3 regions of the Bacillus sp. 3255 genome follow, and region 1 is predicted to be linked to each of the others. Evidence: riboswitches for the same ligand, from Rfam matches in the RefSeq annotation. Region 1 holds a riboswitch; each other region holds the start of a gene.
The links. A riboswitch is a leader RNA that binds a small molecule or an ion and turns the genes downstream of it on or off. The one in region 1 is predicted to bind cyclic di-GMP.

Region 1 (7,881 bases):
CAAAAGTATCCCCACCTCAACATCCAGCTCTACCCAGATACGGAGTCGTCTCTCATCTCGAAAGTCAAAGAAGGCGATTACGATATCGGGCTGCTCCTTGACCGCTATCCCGCCGATCCCCTGCTGACCTGTACGAAAATCCGCGAGGAACCGCTGGTCCTCGTTGCACCCACGCAGCATCCTTTCACCCAACTGGACCAAGTCCGCTTAAGTGACCTTCAGCAAACGGAATTTATCGTTACGGAAGAAAGCTGTATTTACCGGGGGATGTTCGAGAAGCTGCTCAAAGAGCACGGCGTGCCGCTGCACATCGGTTTCGAGCTCGGCAACCTGGAAACGATCAAGCATTGCGTGATGAACGGTCTAGGTCTCGCGCTGCTGCCGAGAATTGCCGTGCAAACCGAGCTGGAGCTGGGCAAGCTGGCTTCGCTCTCTTTTACGCATGAGCAATTGTCACTAGACATTCAGCTGCTGCTCCATCCCAAGAAATGGATGTCCCAGCCGTTACAGGCATTTATCGGCTTACTGACGGCAGGGCGTGTCTGAGATTCAGCGGCTCAAGGACAGCGTGAATAGAGCGCCGCGCTGAGGTGAGCCTAGCAGCGGGAGGCAAGAAAAGCGTTAGGCTTCCGCTGAAAAATAGTTCCCCTTTATACGTGTGTTCCCCTTTCCGAAGCTAACATTAGCGGGATGAATTGGCAGTATCACGGAGAGGGTTGGTGCTGGTTGGTGGTGGTTGGTGGTATATGATGCTACTTGGCGCTAATTGATACTAAATGGTGATAATTGTGCTAACCAGATGCTACTAATTGGAGCTACTTGTGCTACTTGATGCTAGACGGAACGCTATTGAAACTAGTCGGTATTAGCCGGAGCTGCTTACAATCACACTCGGAACACGATATGCATCCTCCATCTCGCCATTTCCTCATTCGAATGGCTACAACACCGTTGGCAACCGACCTGAGTGATGCAGTGCCGGCTAGGCGATACTTTCTCCTATAAGTGGAAGTGTAACTGGAATTTCTCCTGTTAATTATCATCAAAAACGCTGGCCTGATGGACAAGCATAGATTTTAAAGGGAGTAAATCCCTTTATTCCAGCATTCCGCTTTCAAAAGATGAAATTAACGGGATAATTTCCAGTTAAGCTCGTCTGAGATGGCGGGTCATCGGCGGGTAGTTATTGACTCGTGGTTGCTTCGTTGTTATTTCGTTATTATTTCGTTGTTTGCCGGCGTAGGGTTTTCGTCATATCGTAGACGAGTAGCCATCGGCCCGCCGGAGGATCGCCAGCGGTCCGTAGGCCGTTTGTTGCATCGTCATGGTTAACCGTGCAGCGGCGAGGCGGCATGTTTAACCACCCCGGAGGGTATTTGCCGGAGCTAGCCGGCAGCCGGCATAAGCACCGCTATGAACCAACCGGTGCACAGCTTGCTTGCGCAGCTGCGCCAAGACGCTGCTGCACAAATAAAAGAAGCCCTCCTTCTCGTAAAGGTAGGGCTTCTTTCTTTTCAACCATCTATATGCGGATGTCGATGTTGCCACCCAAATGCGGCGCCGCTGAAGCGGTAACCAGCTGCTGGGACTTGGTAAAATCCTGTACCATCGTACTGACTGCTGCAGTCTGCATATCGTTCATTTTGCTAAGCAGTTGGATGCCAACAGCTTGCTTCAAGGCATCTCCGCCGCTAATCGCGTTGAAGACGCTGCTGCTGATATTCATTCGCGTGCTCCTCCCCTCATCGTTCGGTAGCTGGCTGGCATACGGCCGAAGCCGGTTAGCCCCTGTAGCTTTGCGTCTGCCGCTTTCGCGCCATTTGCCGGTTCGCAGATGTTAGGTTTGCACCTGGCACAATACCAGTATAGGCTCATACCGCACGATTCGTCAATCTTCGACTACACCAACGAATCGACTGCTCAGTCCTATACGCCGTACTCGGCCGGATTCGCTCTCCAGGAACGAAGCAAGGCCATATCCGCTTCCTGAATAGCCCCCTTCTCCAGCGCCACTTCCAGCAATGTGGAGTAGTTCGAGAGGGTGTGCAGCGGCATGTCCGCCGCTTGAAACGCATCCGTTGCTTTATCCAGCTGATAAGAGAAAATCGCAAGTACGCCAAGCGCAGCGGCGCCGGCTTCTTTGACAGCAAGGGCTGCTTTCAAAGAGCTGCCGCCTGTCGAGATCAGATCTTCGATCACGATAACCTTCTGACCCGGCTTCACAGAGCCTTCGATCAGATTTTCTTTACCGTGGCCTTTCGCTTTGTCGCGAATGTAGATCATCGGCAGACCCAGCTTCTGAGCCACCCAAGCCGCATGAGGAATGCCTGCCGTTGCCGTGCCGGCAACGACTTCAGCATCCGGGAATTTCTCTTGAATCAGGCTGACGAAACCGTCGGCAATCGCCTCGCGGATCGCAGGGTGCGACATCGTCAGACGGTTATCGCAGTAGATCGGAGATTTCAAGCCCGATGTCCAAGTAAAAGGCTGCTGCGGTCTTAACGCAACCGCACCGATATCTAAAAGTGAAGCTGCCACATGCTTCGCAATCGTTTCAAGCTGTTGACTCATGAGACTTCCACCGTTCCTTCCTTTGATAGGTGCTACAAGACGCTACAAGACGGAATCGATAATCGATTCCAACGCCGCTCTAGGATCTGCCGCGCCTGTGATCGGTCTCCCGATCACGACGTAGTCCGTGCCCTGCGCGAACGCCTCGGGAGGCGTCATGATGCGCGACTGGTCGCCTACATCCGCTCCCGCAGGACGGATGCCCGGCGTCACGGTGACGAATGCGCCGCCGCACGCCGCCTTGATCGCCGTCACCTCAAGCGGTGACGCGACGACGCCTTGCAGCCCCGCGGCTTGCGCCAGGCGGGCATAGCGAAGGACGGCCTGCTCGACCGTTCCGGTCAGGCCGATCTCTTCGTTCAGCACCTGCTGCGACGTGCTGGTCAGCTGTGTCACGCCGATAACGATCGGGCGTTCGGCGCCCGAGGCAAGCCCCTTGTCCACACCTTCCAAGGCGGCAGCCATCATGTCCTGGCCACCGGCGGCATGGACATTGAACAGATCCACACCGAGGCGCGTGACGCTCTCCGCCCCGCCCTTGACCGTGTTCGGGATGTCATGCATCTTCACGTCCAGGAACACCTTATAGCCGCGCTCTTTCAGGGAGGAGACGAAGCCGGGACCTGCAGCATAGAACAGCTGCATGCCCACCTTCACGTAGCAAGGAATGCCCTCGAGCTGCTTGAGCAGCCCTTCGGCGCTTGCCGCATTCGCATAGTCCAGCGCGACCATGATACGGCCGGCGACATCCGTACGCGTTAATACTGTCAAGTCCGTCACCTCTTCCTTAGACATGTACTGGCATTGCACGGGAGGAGAAGTTGATCGCTTCGAGCATATTCACAAGCGCTCTTACCGTATCAAGCGATGTCATACATACCACACCGTTTTCCACCGCTTCACGGCGAATACGGAAGCCGTCGCGTTCAGGCGTTTTGCCTTTAGTCAATGTGTTCACGACGAACTGGGCTTCTCCGCTGCGGATCAGATCCAGAATGTTCGGCGAACCTTCGCTCAGCTTGTGCACCGTGGTTACCGGCAGGCCAGCTTCTTGAATCGCTGTCGCCGTACCGCCCGTTGCGATAATTTTGTATCCAAGACGGTAGAAGCCTTTGAGAATCTCAATCGCTTCTTCTTTATCTTTGTCAGCCACAGTCACGACGACGGAACCTGCAGCAGGAATTTTCATGCCTGCACCGATCAAACCTTTGTAGAGCGCCTTGGCGAAATTCGTATCGCGGCCCATAACCTCGCCCGTCGACTTCATTTCCGGTCCAAGCGTCGTATCGACGCGGCGCAGCTTCGCGAAGGAGAATACCGGCACTTTCACCGACACATAGCTGTCTTCCGGCCATAGACCGCTTTGGTAGCCCATGTCGGCAAGCTTTTGCCCCATAATGACGCGAGTCGCCACATTCGCCATCGGAATGTTCGTAACTTTGCTCAAGAACGGCACTGTACGGGAAGAACGCGGGTTAACCTCGATCACGTACACTTGATCGTTATGAATAACGAACTGAATGTTGACCAAGCCCACAACGTTCAGTTCAAGACCGATTTTCGTTGTGATTTCAACGATTTGCGCTTTGATCGCATCGGAGATCGATTGCGGCGGGTAGACGGCGATGGAGTCGCCGGAGTGAACCCCTGCACGCTCAACGTGCTCCATGATGCCCGGAATCAGCACGGTTTCTTTGTCACAGATCGCGTCAACCTCTACCTCTTTGCCCAGCATGTAACGGTCAATGAGGACCGGATGCTCCGGGTTGATTTTGACCGCATACTCCATGTAGCTAAGCAGTTCTTGGTCGGAGTAGACGATTTCCATTGCGCGTCCGCCAAGGACGTACGATGGACGAACGATAACCGGATAGCCGAATTTGGCCGCTGTTCCGACAGCATCGTTCACCGATGTTACCGTTCCGCCCGGTGGTTGAGCGATGGACAGCTTGCTGAGCAGCGCTTCGAATTTCTTGCGATCCTCGGCCGTATCGATGCTCTCCAGATCGGATCCCAGAATGCGAACACCGGCTTTGGCCAGCGGAGCTGCCAGGTTAATCGCCGTTTGTCCGCCGAACTGAACGATAACCCCAATCGGATTCTCGCGTTCGATCACGTTCATCACATCTTCGAAGAAGAGCGGCTCGAAATACAAGCGGTCGGATGTGTTGAAGTCCGTAGATACAGTTTCAGGGTTGTTGTTGATAATAACGGCTTCGTAACCTGCCGCCTGAATCGCCCATACCGCGTGCACCGTGGAGTAGTCGAATTCAATCCCTTGTCCGATCCGGATCGGGCCGGACCCGAGCACGACGACTTTCTCTTTGGTCGTTTCCGTTACTTCATCTTCTTGCTCATACGTGGAGTAGTAGTACGGCGTCGAGGCTTCGAATTCGGCTGCGCAAGTATCAACCATTTTGTAAACCGGCTTAATGTTATGTTTCAAACGGAACGCTCTGACATCCGCTTCATTAATGAAGCTGGAGCATCCGGCAAGTGTGCGGATTTCGGCAACGGCGCGGTCTGTAAAGCCTTTGCGTTTAATCTCGAAGATCAGTTCTGCAGTCAGTTCGCCAGCCGCAATCTCTTTCTCGAACTTGATGAGGCCGTCTAGCTTATTCAGGAACCACCAGTCGATCTTCGTCAAGCTCTGGAGCTGCTCTACCGTATAACCTCTGCGGTACGCTTCAGCCAGCAAGAACAGGCGCTCGTCGTCCGGCTTTTGCAGACGCAGTTCCAATGTCTCTTTATCCAGCTGATCCGTTTCTTTCAGGAAGAGACGGTGAACGCCGATCTCCAACGAACGAACCGCTTTATGAATGGACTCTTCGAACGTACGGCCGATCGCCATGACTTCTCCAGTCGCTTTCATTTGTGTGCCGAGCTTGCGGTTAGCCGCTGTAAACTTATCGAACGGCCAGCGCGGAATTTTCGAAACGATATAATCAAGCGCAGGCTCGAAGCATGCATACGTTTGACCGGTTACCGGATTCATGATTTCGTCCAATGTGTAGCCGATGGCAATTTTAGCCGCCATTTTGGCAATCGGATAGCCCGTCGCTTTGGAGGCAAGCGCCGAGGAGCGGCTTACACGCGGGTTAACCTCGATGACATAGTATTGGAAGCTGTGCGGATCAAGCGCATATTGTACGTTACAACCGCCTTCGATGTTCAAGGCGCGAATGATTTTCAAGGAGGCGGAACGCAGCATTTGATACTCGCGGTCCGACAACGTTTGGCTCGGCGCTACAACGATACTGTCGCCCGTATGTACGCCAACCGGGTCAAAGTTCTCCATATTACACACGACGATACAGTTGTCGTTCGCGTCACGCATAACCTCATACTCGACTTCTTTCATGCCGGCGATGCTGCGCTCAACGAGACATTGTCCGATCGGGCTGTAGCGAAGTCCGGAAGCGACGATTTCCGTCAGCTCTTCCATAGTGTTACAAATACCGCCGCCAGTACCGCCGAGCGTGTAAGCCGGGCGAACGATAATCGGGAAGCCGATTTCGTTAGCGAATTCAACCGCTTGAGCAACCGTCGTGACGATAACGCTATCCGGCACAGGCTGTTCTAATTCTCTCATCAAATCTCTGAACAGGTCGCGGTCTTCCGCTTTCTCGATCGCGGTAAGCTGCGTTCCCAGCAGCTTCACGTTCTCCGCTTCAAGCACGCCTGCACGCGCTAGCTCAACAGCCATGTTCAGACCCGTTTGACCGCCTAGTGTCGGCAGCAAGCCGTCAGGACGTTCTTGGCGAATGATTTGTGTTACGAATTCAAGAGTGATCGGTTCGATATATACTTTGTCGGCCATGTTCGTGTCCGTCATGATCGTCGCCGGGTTGGAGTTGATCAGGATGACTTCCATGCCTTCTTCTTTCAATGCTTGGCAAGCTTGTGTTCCCGCGTAGTCGAATTCGGCGGCTTGCCCGATGACGATCGGACCGGAACCGATAACGAGGATCTTTTTGAGTGTATTATTTTTTGGCATAAAGCAGTTCCTCCTTCACAGATGTCGTTGCCGTGGACGCTTTCCACTGAGCGAGCATTTGCGCTTGGCGCGGCTGCTGCGGGTTATCGCGTTTGTGCTGACGAATCAGCTCGACGAATTCATCGAACAAGTAGCTGGAATCAAAAGGTCCAGGCGCGGCTTCCGGATGGTATTGAACCGAGAACGCAGGGAATTTCTTATGTTTCAAGCCTTCGATGGTACGGTCGTTATTATTGATGTGGGTGACTTCCAGTTCGGTACCCACGATGGACTCTTCCTTCACCGTGTAACCATGGTTCTGAGAGGTGATGTAGCAGCGGCCCGTAGCCAGTTCTTTCACAGGGTGATTGCCGCCGCGGTGGCCGAACTTCAATTTGTCGGTGTCAGCGCCGCAAGCAAGTGCGAACAGCTGGTGACCCAAGCAAATCCCGAACAACGGGATGTCGCCAAGCAGGCCTTTGATCATCTCAACTGCGTGAGGCACGTCTTTCGGATCCCCAGGGCCGTTGGACAGCAGCACGCCGTCCGGTGCCAAGCGGCGGATTTGCTCCGCAGTCGCATCTTGAGGCACAACGACGACGTCGCAGTCGCGTTTGCTCAGATCGCGGATAATACCGCTTTTCGCGCCGAAATCGACGAGCACGATGCGCTCTTTATGTCCAGGCGCGCCGTACACGCTTTTGGTGGATACGCGGCTAACTTGGTCTGTCATAAGCGGCGTGCCGCGCAAAATTTCCGTCAATTCCGCAACGGATTTATTGGAAGTCGTCAGCAAGCTTTTCATGACGCCGTGGTGGCGGATTTTGCGAGTCAGCATCCGCGTGTCAATCCCGGAGATACCTACGATGCCGTATTCTTTCAGCAAGGAGCCCAGCGTATATTGCGCTCTCCAGTTACTTGGGATTTCTTCATGCTCGCGCACGACGAAGCCATGAATGAATGGGCGTACGGATTCAAAATCGTCCCGAATCACACCGTAGTTACCCACCAACGGGTACGTCATCGTAACGATTTGGCCGCAGTAGGATGGATCCGAGAGAACCTCCTGATAGCCTGTAATCCCCGTGTTGAATACGACCTCGCCGACGGACTCTCCTTCACTACCGAACGATTTTCCTGTAAAAAGCGTACCGTCTTCCAGCAACAATCTTGCCTGCATGTATGTTCAGCTCCTTCACTATTGTCAAACGATTCTCACGAACCGCAGGTGTCATGTCCTCAATTTGTAGACTTGCACTGCATAAAAAATTATCTTTTTGTATAAATATACACGAAAATTCACTCGCCGTATAGAGACTGGATTTGCCGATTTT
Region 2 (7,881 bases), on a different contig from region 1:
ATGGGCCTTTCCATACAAAATTGTGCCATACCTGCCGACAAGCATTACGCTGGACGCATCCTTTAATCCGATTGTACTTATGCTGGTATATCAGTGGACCCTGAATCACAAAAAAAATTATTACCTATACAGCGCGATCATGTGCGCTCTCTTCTCGTTCGTCTTCAAACCGCTCCTATCCGTGTTCGACTTGTTTCATCTGTACGGCAGGATGAATTATTTCTACCTGTTCCTGCTTTATTTCCTGGTGACCATACTCGCCAAACTGATTACCGACCTGTTCGTTTCTTTCCAGAAAAACTCGCACCATGCATAGGCACCTATACAAAACAGGGCTATCTGCGCCAGATCATCATGATCTGGCGCAGATAGCCCTTATTATGATCTTGGACCTATGTTGCGTGCCCGTCTGTATATTCCACCAGCTCCAGAGGAAGCCCGTCCGGATCCGCAAAGAACGTATACCGGTCGCCGGTTACCGGATCGATGCGCACGGGCTCGACCGATATTCCTTTGCTCTCCAAGTCTCTCACGCTATCGTCCATATTCGCTACCACGAACGCCAAATGCCGCAATCCCCGCGCCTCAGGCCGGTTCACCCTTAACGGCGGATTCGGGAACGAAAACAATTCAATCTGCTGCTCCGACTCGCCTATCCGCAAATCCAGCTTATACGAATCCCGCTCCGCCCGGTACGTCTCGGCAATCACCGTCATGCCCAGCAGGTCGACATAGAAATGCTTGGAACGCTCGTAATCCGAGCTAATAATGGCTACATGATGAATACGTGCAATGTTCATTCGTTCGTCCTCCCGACTTCGGCAAAAAACCGCATTCCGGGACTCCCCCTCCTGCGGTTCGTTTTACTTATTTTAACCGTCTGCTCTCATCGTTTCAACGATTTTCTGCAGAATGTCCTCAGCTTGCGCATAGTCAACCTGGCAAGTGCCTGCCGCATGGTGGCCTCCGCCGCCGTACTGGAGCATTAACGTTCCGATGTTCGTGTTCGACGAACGGTTCACGATGCTGTGGCCGCAGGCGAATACACAATTTTGTTTGTTACGCCCGTCCACGATCCAGATGGAAACATTTTGCTCCGGATATAACGCATACACCATGAAACGGTTACCCGGGTATATCGTCTCGACGCCGCGAAGGTCGGTAATGACTACATTCCCCTCTGTCCGCGTATAGGTATGCAGCATGTCCCGGTACAACGCATCCAGCTCATAGTACCTGGTTACACGCTCTTTCACATCCGGAAGCTCCATGATTTGATCGACAGTCATGACAGCACAGTGATCCACCAGATCTTCCATCAACTGATAGTTGCTGATCCGGTAGTCGCGGTACCGGCCAAGCCCTGTCCGGGCATCCATAATAAAGGAGAGCAGATCCCAACCTGATGGGTTCAAAATATCGTCTTTGCTGAACTGCGCAGCGTCCGCTTTGTCCACGCCCTGCATAATGTCATCAATATCGCCGAATGTTTCCTTGCCGCCGTAATAATCATAGACAACGCGCGCCGCACTCGGTGCAATGCGGGTTTCCCCTTTGAACGCCACCTTCTCGCCCATCCGCTCCAGCTCGCTGGAGTGATGATCGAACCATAATCCGCAGCCCGGAACGTACGGCACATTCGCCAAAATATCATTCTCCGTTACTTCGATGAGACCGTCCTGCATATCTTTGGGATGAACGAATTTCATTTCATCGACCATTTTCATTTTTTTGAAAAGCATCGCACAGACTAAGCCGTCAAAATCAGAACGTGTGATTAATCTCATCCCATGAATCCCCCTAATGGATAGTGCTTAAGCACTATTCAACCTTATAGAATCCCATTATATCAGCACCTGCCGATGGGTGACAATGATTTTGTCGGATATACGATACAGACGCAAAAAAAAGAACGGCCCGCCCTAAAGAGGCTGTGCCGTTCTCAATTTGAACGTTAATATTTGATAAAGTCTTGTCATGAAGGCTTCGATTTGCGGCATCGCCGGCATTTTCACCGACAGCTTAACTTCGCCTTTCCAATAGAAAATCAAGATGCTGCTGCTTCTTCCATGAAACATTTCAACATCCCAGCAAGCTTCTTTCAGAGAATATTCTTCACGATTAATTAATAGCTTGGGCCCATCTGAGGATGGTACCAAACGGGCAACATGGTTGCCGCAAAGCGATGTTACTTTCTGCTCTTCCTGCAATTCGAACTGCATGCTGCTTGATCCTCCTTTGTAAGATTTGTTGTACGATTCGTTATCACAGCGAAAAACCCCACCTTGGTGAACCGATCGCAGGGGGGTCTAAGTTGAGTACCCAATCGTTCGGCAACTGGCTGGCAACGAGTCCGTTTCGGAACAAGGAAGCCCCTTTAGCTTTGCGTCACTGACTTTCGCCAGCTTTGCCATTTCGAGATGTAATGTGAAGTCTTTTGACATGAAAATGAACTACACTCTCAAGGATAAGGGAAGTTGTTTCGAAAACGTATAGTTCAAAAGAACTAATTTTGCAATTTTATTCATAAAATTTCTTTTTTCGACGTATTTTTTAGGTGCATTTGTAGATTTGTGGCACCTTTCCAGTAAAACAACGATCCAGCCATGATCACAACCGCCATAACCAGATACAAGGTACTGCCGCCATAAGCGACAAGCAGGAAACCGCCCACCCAAGGACCCATGAAATGACCGATATTCGTTAGGGTTTGAGCCCCAAAATAAGTGCCGCGCATATGCTCGGGAGCTAGTTTATCGATCAGCATGTTAGCCGCCGGATAATTCAATATTTCCCCAAGTGTAAAAATCGCCATAGATCCAATCATCCAACCCAGGTTATGCGAGAAGGCGAACCCGATATCCCCGAGAGCGAACATCAGATTACCGGCAACGATCGTCGCAAGGGGCGTATACTTGTCCGAAATCCGCGTGAGCGGAATTTGCAGCGCAATGACAACAATCGCATTCACACTCATGAGGATTGCAAACATATTGACGCCTTCGGCGAAGTTTTGCTCCAAATACTGAGAAAGTGTGACCATCACCTGCGAATAACCGATGGCGCCGATAATGCCGCCGAGGATATAGAAGCGAAACGTAATATCCTTGTGTACGACCCGCAAGGCAGAGACGAATGTCACCGGCTGCTTCTTCTCGCCTTCAATTTGTTTAATCCCGAATACGATAAGCAGAACATAGAGCGTGACCGCATAGATGAAGTAGACAATGCCAGTGAGCAGAAAAGGCAGCGCCCCATCCATCGTTGCAAAAAATGCCCCCAATAGCGGCCCTACGGCAACGCCCACATTGATTGCCATATATCTCATTGAGAACACGCGCAGCCTTTTGGCCGGCTCCGTCAAGTCCGCCATCAACGCCTGCGACACCGGCTCATAGAACGAGCGGCATAAGCCGTTCAACATATTAAGCAGCATGAACAGAATCGGCAGTTTCACGAGACTGAACCCGACGAATACGACCGCCCATCCGAAAAGTGCCGCTAACATAATGATGCGTCTGCCGAACCGGTCGGATAAATTGCCCCCGATGAAGCCCCCTACGGTCCCAGCTAACGAACCCATGCCGATGACGATACCGATCATAACCGCACTCATCGATGTATGCTTGGCCAAATAAATCGCCAGAAAAGGCAAGCTCATGGAAGATGCCGCTCTGGCCATGACCGTTCCAAGTATTAACGTATGTACAATCGGATGATACGAACCAAGAAAACCGCGCAATCGATTCATCAGGATGGACTCCTCTAGCTATTAATTTACCTACGGTCAAGACATCAAAAACCCATTATACACGAAAAACGGCGTTCCGTGTTCTTTTTTGTCTAAGATTGTCCGTCAGGAAAACCCTGATTCAAGTATGAAGAATCTATACAAGAAAGCTCGGCTCCTCTAAGAGAGCCAAGCCTCTACCGAGAGTCCCGCCCATAGTGGGAATTTCTCCTGTTACATGCAGCCTGGCGAATCCTCGAATGCTGAATAACAGGAATTCCTCCCGTTATTCAGCCCGTACTCGCAGCCTTTACGCGAAATGGGGATGAATGAACGGGAGGAATTCCCTTTATTCGTACAACTGGGCTAAATTCCTCGCGAATAACGGGAGAAATTCCAGTTACGACCTGCGGCTGACCAAGAAAAGCTCGGCTCCCTCAACGAGAGAGCCCCGCCCCGCCGCAGTTTAAGAAAAACCGTCAGGGAATATCGCCCTGACGGTCCGATCTTATGCTTCTTCTCAAAATGTTCTTTAATCATCCGTACGGCCTCGTCCATGAACTCTTTCAACATTTTTCTATCCAGCAAAAAAGATTCCACAGCCCTTCATCGATTGTAAATACCGCATGTCGATGATTCACCTGGAATACATCCTTTGTTAGTAATCGGCTCCATTCTTCCGTTTCGGGGATCTCCGCAGCCACGAAATTTCTGTACTTCTTTCACTGCGTTAGGTCGAATAATGCCGTTATAGGTGCCTCTACACAGGCGGCTTGACATACTGATCCTATTGCGTTGTTCAAGCTCAATCGCTAGAAGGAATAGATAGCCATGGGCGCTCGCCCCTCCAGTTAACCTCGACTTCCGTCTCGAAAAAGGCGGATAAGCCTGCGCTCGTCAACACATCGCGCGACAACCCTCTGGCGAACACCTCGCCGCGCCGAATTAACAGCGACCGGCTGAACACAGGCAAAATCTCTTCGATATGGTGCGTGACGAACAGCAGTGTCGGCGCATCCGGCCCTTGAGCCAATTCATCGATGCTGGCCAACAAGGCTTCCCGGGACAGGAAATCGAGCCCGTTCGTCGCTTCATCCAGGATCAGCAGCTTCGGCGAAGCCATGAGCGCCCTGGCAATAAGCAGCTTCTGCTTCTCCCCTTGCGAGCAGGACTGATACGTCCTGTCATAGAGATGGAGACAGGAAAGTCGCTGCATCCAATGTCTCGCCTGCTCGACATCCGCCTCGCTCGGCTTCTCGTACAGACCGATGGACGCGTGCTTGCCGCTAATGACGACATGCTGTGTCCGGTCGGAAGCATACAGCTTTTCCTGCAGGGAGGAGGATACCCAGCCGATCCTTTTGCGCAAATCTCTCAGATCCACGCTCCCGAAAGGATGGCCAAGAACGGAAATTTGCCCTTGGGTAGGCCACATATAGCCGTTGATCATGTTCAGAATAGTCGTTTTTCCCGATCCGTTAAGACCCAGTACAGCCCAATGCTCGCCTTTGTTTACGTGCCAGTCGATTCCTTGCAGGATCGTTTTATCGTCACGCTGCCACCAAACATTGCTCATTTCTATTATCGATGTCATTGGGTACTCTCCTTTATGCGTTGACAGCGGCAGGTGCCGCCTCAGGCTGCTGTACGTTCAGCTTCTTATCCGACGGCAGCAGCGCCGCCAGCAATCCGATCAGCGGCAGGAAGGCGCAGAGCTTGATGACGTAGGAGATGCTCGTCGCATCAGCCAGGTTACCCAGCACAGCGGAGCCAATCCCTCCTAAACCGAAAGCAAGGCCGAAGAATAAGCCCGAGACCGTCCCCACTTTGCCGGGCAGCAGCTCCTGCGCGTAGACGACAATGACGGAGAAGCCGGATAGCAAAATAAATCCGATACATGCGCACAGCACGCCAGCCCAGAACAGATTGGCATACGGCAACAGCAGCGAGAACGGGGCAGTGCCCAAGATGGAGAACCAAATCATGTTTCTTCTGCCGAACTTATCCGCCAGCGGTCCTCCCATGAATGTACCGACCGCTCCGGCGGCAAGCAGGGTGAAGATGAACAGTTGGGCTTTCTCTACGGAAAGCTGATGCTGCTCGATCAAATAAAAGGCATAGAAGCCTGTCATGCTTGCGACATAGACGAATTTGGAAAATAACAGCAGGATCAGGATCGTTATGGCGTAAGCTACCGTCTTGCGGGGCAGCGGCTGCTTGGCGGCTGCCGCCTTGCCGGTTGAGCGGGAACGGTTTTTGCCCGCGTTGCCGTACCATTTGGCTACGAAAAATTGAACGACAATCGCCGCTGCAGCGACGAACGAGAACCAAATGATGCCGAATTGGCCGAAAGGTACGAAAATCAAGGCCGTGAAGACAGGAGCCAGCGCCTGCCCAATGTTGCCGCCCGTCTGGAAAATCGACTGCGCGAGCCCTCTGCGGGGCCCTGCCGCCAAGTAGGCGACACGGGAAGCTTCCGGGTGCAGAACAGAGGAGCCTATCCCAACAAGAATGACGGCGCCCAGCACTTGAATGAACGAAGAAGCGACGGCGAGCAGAATGACGCCAAGGAGCGAGAAAAATACGCCTGCAGGCAGCAACAGCGGCTTCGGCCTCGCATCGGTGTATAAGCCGATTAGCGGCTGGAACAAGGAGGCTGTCACATTCAGTGTAAACGCGATCCATCCGATCTGCGAGAAGCTCAGCTGCAGGGAGCTATGCAGAATCGGGAAGACAGCCGGAATGACGGATTGAATCGCATCATTCAACAAATGGACCAGAGAGATGGAAAATAAAATGGCATAAACGGTTTGATTGCTAGCTGATTCTGATTTCGATACTGACATTGCAAACAGCCCCTTTCATCATATCATCTGATGTTTAATAACAGAGGAGAGATCAAGCTACTCCTGATTGATATATTTCTCCAGCTGGGACACGGTTTCATCGAGGTTTTTCATCGTCCAGTACTCTGCTCCCGCGACGTCTTTATCCTTGATCGCCAAGTACATATTCTCATGGTAGAGATGATGGGGATCATGAATGGTTTCGACGCTGACCAATTTCTGCGAAGCTTCCAGAAGCGCCGACGTGAAAGACCGGTACAAGTCGACGACGACGGAGTTTTTGCTCGCTACGGCAATGGACAGATGGAATTTGACATCGAAATTCAAATAGGTGTTCATGTCGCCTTTCTCCAGCGCCTCTAAGCGCTGATCGAGCGCACTGCGCATTTGCTCGAGATCGTGCTCATCGCGCCGCTCGGCGGCAAGCCGGGAAATCTCCAGCTCCAGCATTCTTCGAACCTCGTAGACTTCGAGAATCTCCGCTCTGCGCAGCCTGTGATCCAGCGGCTCCTGCATGCCGGATTGAGCCTTGAGGAACGTGCCGAAGCCCTGCTTCTTCTCCAGCAGTCCGGCGTGCACAAGCACCCTGACCGCTTCGCGGATCGTCGAGCGGCCGACGGCGAATTGCTGCATGAGCTCCGGCTCCGTAGGAATTTTATCGCCCGGCTTAATCTCTCCTTCCGAGATTTTCTTTTGCAGCTGATTCACCACATCGTCAACGAGCTTGGGACGATTCAGCGGTTGAAAGGACATTTTGGAATTCATCAGATCATCTCCTGTTTGGAAAGAGTATAGCATAGGCCCTCTTCCATTTTCCATCTATTTTTTATCATGCCCCGCATGAAGAAAAACACTTCCCCCGTTCGCTTAGGAAAGTGCTGATGGACAATGATTCAGCTGGACCCGCAACCGGATCCGCAGCTGGATCCCGAAGAACAGGATGACCCTGAAGAACACGAGCTTCCGCTGCCAGAGTCGCCTGAGTCGCCTGATTGGCCGGAATCGCCGGAATCACCGGAATCACCGGAATCACCGGAATCATCGGAGTCGGAGCCTCCGAAGCCCCCGCAGCCTGAAGATGAGCAGCCGCTCTGCTTATCTCTCGGATCGACCGGAGCGTTCTCCGGGTAATGGTCGTTCATCTCGCTGGCATAGCTCTCCGGGTTATGGATGGAGAAGAACATCATCGCACCTGCCAAATAAACCATGGAGGCCGGATTGATAAGCGGGTCGTTCCACCCTGTATCCTCCATCTTGCGGCTTGCCGCCGCCTGCCTGGCCTCCTGAACCGCCTGCCGAATCAAT
Region 3 (7,881 bases), on a different contig from region 1:
CGGTAAACGGCTGAACTAATTTGAAATGCTGATGCACCATCCCGATGCCCAGCTCAATCGCCCGATTCGGGCTGTCAATCGCAACTTCCTTGCCTTGCACTTTAATGTGACCTTCGTCCGGCTGATACAGCCCGAACAAAATATTCATCAGCGTGGATTTACCCGCGCCGTTCTCACCAAGCAGAGCGTGAATCTCACCCTTCATCAGCTTCAGCGAGATGGCGTCATTCGCCACAATGCCCGGGAACCGCTTGGTTATGCCGTTAAGTTCAACAACAGGGACTACTTCACTCATCAGATCACCCTAGGATCAATTTTTTATTACCTTAAACTAAGAACAAGGCTAGTTAGTATAACTAGCCTTGTTTGAACATAAGCAAACCTATCGTTCGTAACCGCTATGCCTTGTATGCACCTATTATGGTTTCTCAGGAACTTTAATTTCGCCGCTGATGATTTTTGCTTTGTACTCGTCAACTTTTTTCAAGATTTCGGCGGATACGTTTTTCTTGGAAGTTTCCGGAAGACCTACGCCGTCATCTTTCAGACCCAATGTCACGACTTTGCCGCCTTGGAATTTGTTGTCGATCAGGTCCTTGGACACACGTGCAACCGCATTGTCGACACGCTTCAACATGGACGTCAATGTCACTTCGTCGCCGAATTCAAGGGACTGGTCTTTATCTACACCGATAACCCATACTTTTTTACCGGATTTCACACGGTCTTTGGCTTCGTTAAATACGCCGTTACCTGTGGAGCCTGCAGCATGGAAAATGATATCCGCGCCGTCGTTGTAGATCGTAGCTGCCGCCGCTTTCCCAAGGTCAGGCTTGTCGAATGCGCCTGTGTAGTTGATTTTGATCGTGGCACTAGGGTTAACGGCCTTCACGCCGGCAACGAAACCAGCTTCGAAGCGTTTGATAACCGGAATGTCGATACCGCCGACGAAACCGATTTTGTTGGATTTTGTCGTAAGACCGGCTACAACCCCTACGAGGTAGGAACCTTCTTGCTCGGAGAACGTAACGGATTCCACGTTAGGAGCTTCCACAACGTTATCGATGATCGCCAACTTCGCGTTCGGATTTTGCGTTGCAACCGTTTTAAGCGCATCGCCCATCAAGAAGCCGATTCCCCAAGTCAAGTTGTAGTTATCCTTCACGAATTGGTTCAAGTTCGGCACATAATCCGCGTCGCTTTTACTTTCCAGGTTTTTCACTTTTGCGCCTGTTTGTTTCTCAAGCCCTTTCAGGCCTTCCCATGCGCTTTGGTTAAAAGATTTATCGTTTACGCCGCCGATGTCAGTAACCATGCCGATTTTGAAATCTTTACCGCTGTTGTTGCTCGGTGCTGCGGATGCCGCACTGCTAGCTGCCGGAGTCGCAGAGGCCGCCGGTTGCGTTTCTTCTTTTTTGCCGCAACCCGCCAAAGCAAGCGCGGAAACCGTTACTGCCATAAGCGCCGTTGTGAGTACTTTTTTCATCAATGTTACCCCCAAAAGATAAATTTAAAATTGTACCTTGAATCCCAAATTATAGTATGGCCAGATCAAGTTCAATTATGTAATGCTTACGATAGATTGAGTGTATCATTTTGGATGATGGGAGAAAAGAAATCCACGCGTAATTAAACATAATTCGTTATGTAAAACAAGTTGACATGATCTTTTTGTAAAGCCCCACAATATAGGTTCAAAGCCCCAATTACTGATTATACAACCATCGGTTAATAAAATCTAGATGACCCATTATAAAATCTAATCGGCCATTAAACGTAGGAAATCGCGCGGGGATAAAGGGGGATTGAACAACTGTCCTTGCACTTCCGAACACCGCAAAAACTTCAAATATTCGAGCTGCTCCTCGGTTTCGACACCTTTCGCAATCAGCTTCAGTCCCAAGCGCTCAGCCATGCGCGTGATGGCGACAGCCAGCTGCTTGTTCTCGTCGTCTTCGACCAAATCCCTGATCAACGTGCTGTCCAGCTTCACACTGTCGAATGGCAAGCCTTCCATACCGCTTCGCGTTAACAGCCCCGTGCTCAAGTCATCCATGGCGATGCGCACGCCCAGCCTCTTCAGCAGAATCAGCTTCTCGCTGGCTTCCTGCACGTTGGAAGATGTGATGCTCTCCGTCAGATCCAGCTCGACCAGCCCAGGATCAATGCCCGTTTCTTGCAGCAGCTGTGCGACTTCCATCGTGAAGCCTGCATCTTTGAACTGCGAAGCCGTGATCGGCATCGTCATTCTCAAGGGCTTATGCCCAGCATCCTGCCACGCTTGCAGCTGCCTGCACGCCGTCCGAATCGCCCATGTGCCGATCGGGACCATAAGGCCCAGCTCTTCGGCCGCCTTCCTCCAGTCCACCGGCGAGGAGAGCCGCTTGCCTGCTTGGTCCCAATGCAAGATGACTTCCATCCCGATGAGCCGGCGGCTCGCGATCTCATACTGCGGCTGATACAACAGTTCGAACTGCTGGCGCTCCAACGCAGTGCGCAGCTCACTTTCCATGTGAGCTTTACTTTTTACCATGACATCGATTTCGGAGGCGTAGAATTGGAAGCGGTTGTTACCAAGACTTTTGGCTGTATACATGGCATCGTCCGCATATTGCAGAAGCTGCTCGGGCTGGGTGCCGTCCAGCGGGTACAGGGCAATGCCCATGCTAGCCGTGATGATAACCGGCTTCCCGTCCAGTATGAACGGCTCATCCAATACCGCCTGGATACGCGAGGCCACCACTCTGACATCCTCCGGCTTGGCGAAAGCTTCAAGCAATATAATAAATTCGTCCCCGCCCTGCCGGTAGACCGTATCCGAACCGCGCAGACAGCCTAGCAATCTATCGGCTGCCTGACGAATCAGACGGTCCCCATAGGCGTGACCTAAGGAATCGTTCACTTCTTTGAACCGGTCCATATCCAGGAAGACGACCGCAGCCAGCTCTTCATTGCGCTGCGCATGCAGCAAGGCCCGCTTCAACCGGTCATCGAACAACCGGCGGTTAGGCAAACCCGTCAACGTATCATGATAGGCCAAATACGCAAGCTGTTTGCTCTTCTCTTCCTCTTGCCTCTGCGTCAGCCGCAGTTGGCGGATCCATATGGCAACCAAGAGGCAGACCAAGGCTTGAACCAGCAACCACAGTAACAGCAGCGGCGTAAATCTGAAAGAAGCGGCTGCAAGCAGATTGACGGTCAGTACAAAGAAGGCCAGAATGCCCACATAGCGCTGTTCCTGCACCTGTATCCGTTCAATCCACTTCAAGAGTAAGCTTCTCATCGGGGAACCTCCATTCAATCATCAAAAAAGGCTATTCCACTTGGAATAGCCGTAGGCGCACCTGTATCGGTAAACTGCATCCTCTCGGCAGCTCAGCCGTCATCGTTGCAAGGCAACCTAAGACCTGGAGCTTTGCGTCCTTACCTTTCGGCAAGTTTGCCTTTAACCATATTCAGGTAAAAAACGGGACTATATAACTATATCACAGAGGCTTTCATTTTGGCTATTTTTACTTAAATTAGTAAATTAAATAGTTTCGGGTCCTTATTGATTTCGATGTATCCATAGTCCTTGCGGGACAAGCGCTCAATGAGCCCCTCGTAGTCATCTTTGTTTTTCAGCTCAATGCCGACCAGAGCGGGCGCATCGTCACGGTTGTTCTTCTTCGTATACTCGAACCGGGTAATATCGTCCGTAGGTCCCAGTACCTCCTCCAGAAATTCGCGCAAGGCGCCTGCACGCTGCGGGAAGTTGAGGATAAAGTAATGCTTTAGGCCTTCATAGATAAGCGAACGCTCTTTGATTTGCTGCATCCGGTCAATATCGTTATTACCGCCGCTAATGATGCAGACGACGTTCTTGCCGCGAATTTGCTCCCGGTATGCATCAAGCGCCGCAACGGGCAGCGCACCCGCCGGCTCGATCACGATCGCATTGTTATTGTACAGCTCAAGGATTGTCGTGCACTCCTTACCGGACGGAATAATCACGATGTCATCCAGCTTCTCCTTGCAGATCTCGAACGTCAGTTCACCGACTTGTTTCACGGCCGCGCCGTCCACGAATTTCTCGATGGAATTCAAGGTCACAACCTTGCCTTGCTTCAGTGCCTCCTGCATGCTGGCAGCGCCCTCCGGCTCAACGCCGATAATCTTCGTGTACGGCGAAACGCTGTCCACATAAGTTGCAACGCCTGCCACAAGCCCGCCTCCGCCGATTGTTGCAAAGATAAAGTCCGGCGTATCCGACATTTGGTTCATAATTTCGAGACCGACCGTTCCTTGCCCCGCAATCGTGCGAATATCATCGAACGGATGAATGAACACCTTGTTCTCTTTCTCACAATAGGCCTTGGCCTGCGCCGAGGAATCGTCGAAGGAGTCCCCCGTCAGAATCACCTCGACGAAAGCCCCGCCGAACAGCTTCACCTGCGAAATCTTCTGTCGGGGCGTCGTTGTCGGCATGAAAATTTTGCCTTCGATGCCGAGCTGCTTGCAGGAGTACGCCACTCCCTGCGCGTGGTTGCCCGCGCTGGCGCACACGACACCCGCCTCGCGTTCCTCAGGCGTCAAGCTTTGAATGACATTGTACGCGCCGCGAATTTTGAACGACCGGACGACCTGCATATCTTCACGTTTCAAATAAACGTTGCATTCATACAAGTTAGAGAGCAGCTCATTGCGTTGTAAAGGCGACGGTTCGATCACCTTGCTGAGCACATGATTGGCCCTAATAATTTCTTCCAAACCTACTTTTCCGGAAACAACCATTCTTCTCTTACTTCCTTTCTCTCCAAAATATGCGAATGAAAAATTTAAAGATTATTGTAGCATATCTCAGAGCGGCTGTACGAGAATATTATTGGAAAGGTTCCGCAAGCTTCATAAAAGTCTCTGTTTCAGATCCCATCCCTGAGGGTATTAAAGAAACAAGAACCTGCAAAGGAGTGATCGCTATGTCGACTCAGCCATCACGCAACTATGAAATCGAAGAACGCCATGTGGAGAAGAAATCGGATTCCAGCTTAGTAGCATCGACTTTCATCAAGTATGCGGCTTACATCGTCATCACCTTCGGCATTCTGTACTTCCTCGTTCAATATGTATTTCCTTTGTTCTAAGATCGTTATACGGCAATAGAAAGGGGCTGCCTTAAGTAGTTACGACTACTTCCGGCAGCCCTCTTCACTTGCAGCGAATCGTTATCCTAGTAGTAGTAGCGAGGAGGCTCTTGCAGCTCGGCACGCTTCTGAAGGAAGCGATAGAAGGCGCTGGCTGCCTGCGCTTTGGAGACTTCTTGCTGCGGTGCGAACTTCCCGTCCGTAAGCGTCATAATGTTCAGCCCTAGCACGATGGCCGCCACGCCCACATCCTTAAGCTCTGCGGCGTCAGCGAACTGCGAATTGAACACGCCGTCGTATTGCGACAGGCTCTTGTAACCGAGCGCCTTCACGATCAGCTGCGCCATCTCTTCACGGTCGAGCGTCGCTTCCGGGTTGAACTCCGTACCCGCCTCGAGCAAGCCACGGTCCACGGCATTCTCCACATAAGCGAAATACGGCGAAGCGTTGCTCACATCGGCGAAGGACGCCTTGCGTTCAGCTCCGTAATAGATGCCGCCGTTGCCGCCGTTCATGGCAATGACCAGCATTTTGACCAGCTCGCCACGCTTAATCAGTTGATCCGGGTTCACTTTGCCATCCTGCACATCCAAAGCTTGATAATCGAGCATTAGCTGCAGCTCGTTCTTAGCCCAGTGATTATCAATATCGCTTACCGTCACTTTATCCAAGGACACCGTTTCGCCGGTTTGGCTGTTCCGCCATACGCCGGTTTGCGCATCCAACAGGAAGGGCTCGCGGTTGAATTTGGGGTTGAGCGTGTAGACCAGCTTAGCCTGCAGCTTCTCGTCCTTGTTCGCTGCAGCAGCGGTCGGAGGCATCTCTCCGGCTGCCACCATCACATTGTATTTCTCCAACGGGATCGGGCCATTGTAGCCGCCATCCTCCAGAACATAATTAAGTTTGATGTCAAATTGGGAGAGCCACAGATCCTTGGCTTTATCCAGCGCCAACACCTCTGGTTTCTGCTTCGGATACGGCATGTTGCTCAAACCGAACTGATAGCTGACCATCTCACCGGTCACGCGGTCAATGCTGACCGATACAGTTTCTTGGCCGGCGATCACGCCATCGATGACCCGGTTGAAGCTGATGTTCCAATTCCGCATATGCTTCAGCTGCTCAGCGGGAATATCTTTCTCCGCTTGAACGCTCAGCACCAGTTGATCGGTGTAAGCCGGAATCTGCTTTTTGACGAACTCCACGCTCTTCGCTACCGCATCATCCAGGGAAATCTTCCCAACAATTTCCTTATCCCCCTCCGGTCCATATGGCATGTAGCTGTTGAAGCTCGTAATTGCTCCGGTTGTACTGTTCACTCCCGCCCATGCGCCTCTCGAACCGAGCTTGCCGGAAGGGTCCTTCTCGGAGGTGACCGTCCAGTTCAAATTCCAGTACGAGTCGGTCTGTCCGGTTTCCGGATTCGTCGATTCATTATAGCTAGCTTCCTGCAGCTTGTAGTCTGCCGGGAGGTTGAATGCTGCCGCTACCTTCTTCGCCGCTTCTTCCTTCGTTAGATTGAGCGTGGCTGCAGGCAGCTCAGCGAGCGGTTTGTCGGTGAGGGGCTTCCCTACCGCCAGCTGGGGACCCGGATTCCACGGCTCGCCTGTTTCCGCGTTCAGCGAGAATCCGCCCATTATATACGACAGAATGGGCAGCTTCTTCCCCTTGGCCCCATATGGAATCTGATACAGCAGCGACATTGCCGCCTTGTCATGGAACAACTGCGCCGCCTTCTCCTGGGCAATCGGTTTCACGCCGGTCGGGAACGTGACGTTATCCATCCAATTGTAGTTATAATTCGTGACTTCGCCATCCCCGTTCACGCTTACCGAAACCCCGTTCATGGCGAAGGGGACCCCGTCTACGGAACGGTCGAACCGGATATTGTATTGATAATTGCCATTCAACGGCGTACGGAACGCCTTCTCTTCCGAATCGTTATACACAAGCTCATGCTGCTTGTCTGGATTTACTTTGGCAATGAAGGCGGAAGCGACAGCTTTGGCCCCTTGGAAATCTACCTTCGGCGGGTAGCTGGGCTTGCGGTCCGGGTCGTTGTCGTTCATGGAATAGGCGGTCAGCGAGCCGTCCAAACCGTTAATGGACACGTTCATGTACCCGTAGTTCTTCTCTTTCACTTTCTTCACATAGCTGATGTTCCACGTTGGGAAATTACGGCCGCCCATCCCCCAGTAAGCGTTCAGACTGATCGATTGCATCGTGTAGCCTTCGGGCAGGGCGATGTACGACTTCGCACGTTCCAGCGCTTGTTCCTTGGTGATTTTGGCATCGAGCACTTGGCCTTCGCCGCCGCCTGGATATGCCGGGATGCTGATAGTCTTGGCGTCGACGCTGACTTCATTAGCCCAGACAGCCGGAGCAGCCGTAAGCAGCAAGCTTGAAGCGAGCATAAGCGTACCTGCTTGTTTGACGATTTTCAAAGAAATCTTCCTCCTTCAGAGCGCAAATATTTCCATAATACTCCTTGACGCTGCGAACTGGAAAAAGGTTGCTGCAAATTCACAAAAAATAAAAATAAAAAAGCACATCCCCGCCCCCGGATCAACCGAAGTACGGACATGTGCCGTTATCACTTAGAGCGGCCTGGCGTTTCGCCTTGCCGGGAGCCTTCCTGACTGAGCGTTTGCATCAGTTCCTTCATTTCCCCCTGTGTCAAATCGCGCCACCGGCCCACCTTCAAATTGCCCAAATGGATATGCATAATCCGGACGCGCTGCAGCCGCACAACCCGGTA

Region 2: linked by a shared signal. The riboswitch ahead of J2X61_RS03580 (hypothetical protein) and the one ahead of J2X61_RS09610 (putative motility protein) in region 1 are both predicted to bind cyclic di-GMP.
Region 3: linked by a shared signal. The riboswitch ahead of J2X61_RS32050 (putative bifunctional diguanylate cyclase/phosphodiesterase) and the one ahead of J2X61_RS09610 (putative motility protein) in region 1 are both predicted to bind cyclic di-GMP.

The regions. Positions count from the first base shown of each region.
Region 1 is NZ_JAVDUS010000005.1:188,838-196,718, reverse strand. It holds gene J2X61_RS09615 (LysR family transcriptional regulator) at 1-546, shown strand, start outside; gene J2X61_RS09610 (putative motility protein) at 1,523-1,726, opposite strand; cyclic di-GMP riboswitch class I at 1,749-1,835, opposite strand; gene pyrE (orotate phosphoribosyltransferase) at 1,927-2,571, opposite strand; gene pyrF (orotidine-5'-phosphate decarboxylase) at 2,614-3,303, opposite strand; gene carB (carbamoyl-phosphate synthase large subunit) at 3,359-6,568, opposite strand; gene carA (glutamine-hydrolyzing carbamoyl-phosphate synthase small subunit) at 6,555-7,727, opposite strand; gene J2X61_RS09585 (dihydroorotase) at 7,880-7,881, opposite strand, start outside.
Region 2 is NZ_JAVDUS010000002.1:222,767-230,647, forward strand. It holds gene J2X61_RS03565 (CBO0543 family protein) at 1-316, shown strand, start outside; gene gloA2 (SMU1112c/YaeR family gloxylase I-like metalloprotein) at 393-800, opposite strand; gene J2X61_RS03575 (exopolyphosphatase) at 873-1,787, opposite strand; gene J2X61_RS03580 (hypothetical protein) at 1,923-2,222, opposite strand; cyclic di-GMP riboswitch class I at 2,330-2,422, opposite strand; gene J2X61_RS03585 (MDR family MFS transporter) at 2,525-3,751, opposite strand; partial or broken gene J2X61_RS36565 (IS91 family transposase) at 4,229-4,510, opposite strand; gene J2X61_RS03590 (ABC transporter ATP-binding protein) at 4,536-5,324, opposite strand; gene J2X61_RS03595 (MFS transporter) at 5,338-6,576, opposite strand; gene J2X61_RS03600 (FadR/GntR family transcriptional regulator) at 6,634-7,341, opposite strand; gene J2X61_RS03605 (glycine-rich domain-containing protein) at 7,470-7,881, opposite strand, start outside.
Region 3 is NZ_JAVDUS010000027.1:37,029-44,909, reverse strand. It holds gene J2X61_RS32060 (ABC transporter ATP-binding protein) at 1-295, opposite strand, end outside; gene J2X61_RS32055 (BMP family lipoprotein) at 419-1,486, opposite strand; gene J2X61_RS32050 (putative bifunctional diguanylate cyclase/phosphodiesterase) at 1,760-3,283, opposite strand; cyclic di-GMP riboswitch class I at 3,367-3,454, opposite strand; gene ilvA (threonine ammonia-lyase IlvA) at 3,517-4,773, opposite strand; gene J2X61_RS32040 (hypothetical protein) at 4,959-5,123, shown strand; gene J2X61_RS32035 (S-layer homology domain-containing protein) at 5,210-7,567, opposite strand; gene rluF (23S rRNA pseudouridine(2604) synthase RluF) at 7,717-7,881, opposite strand, start outside.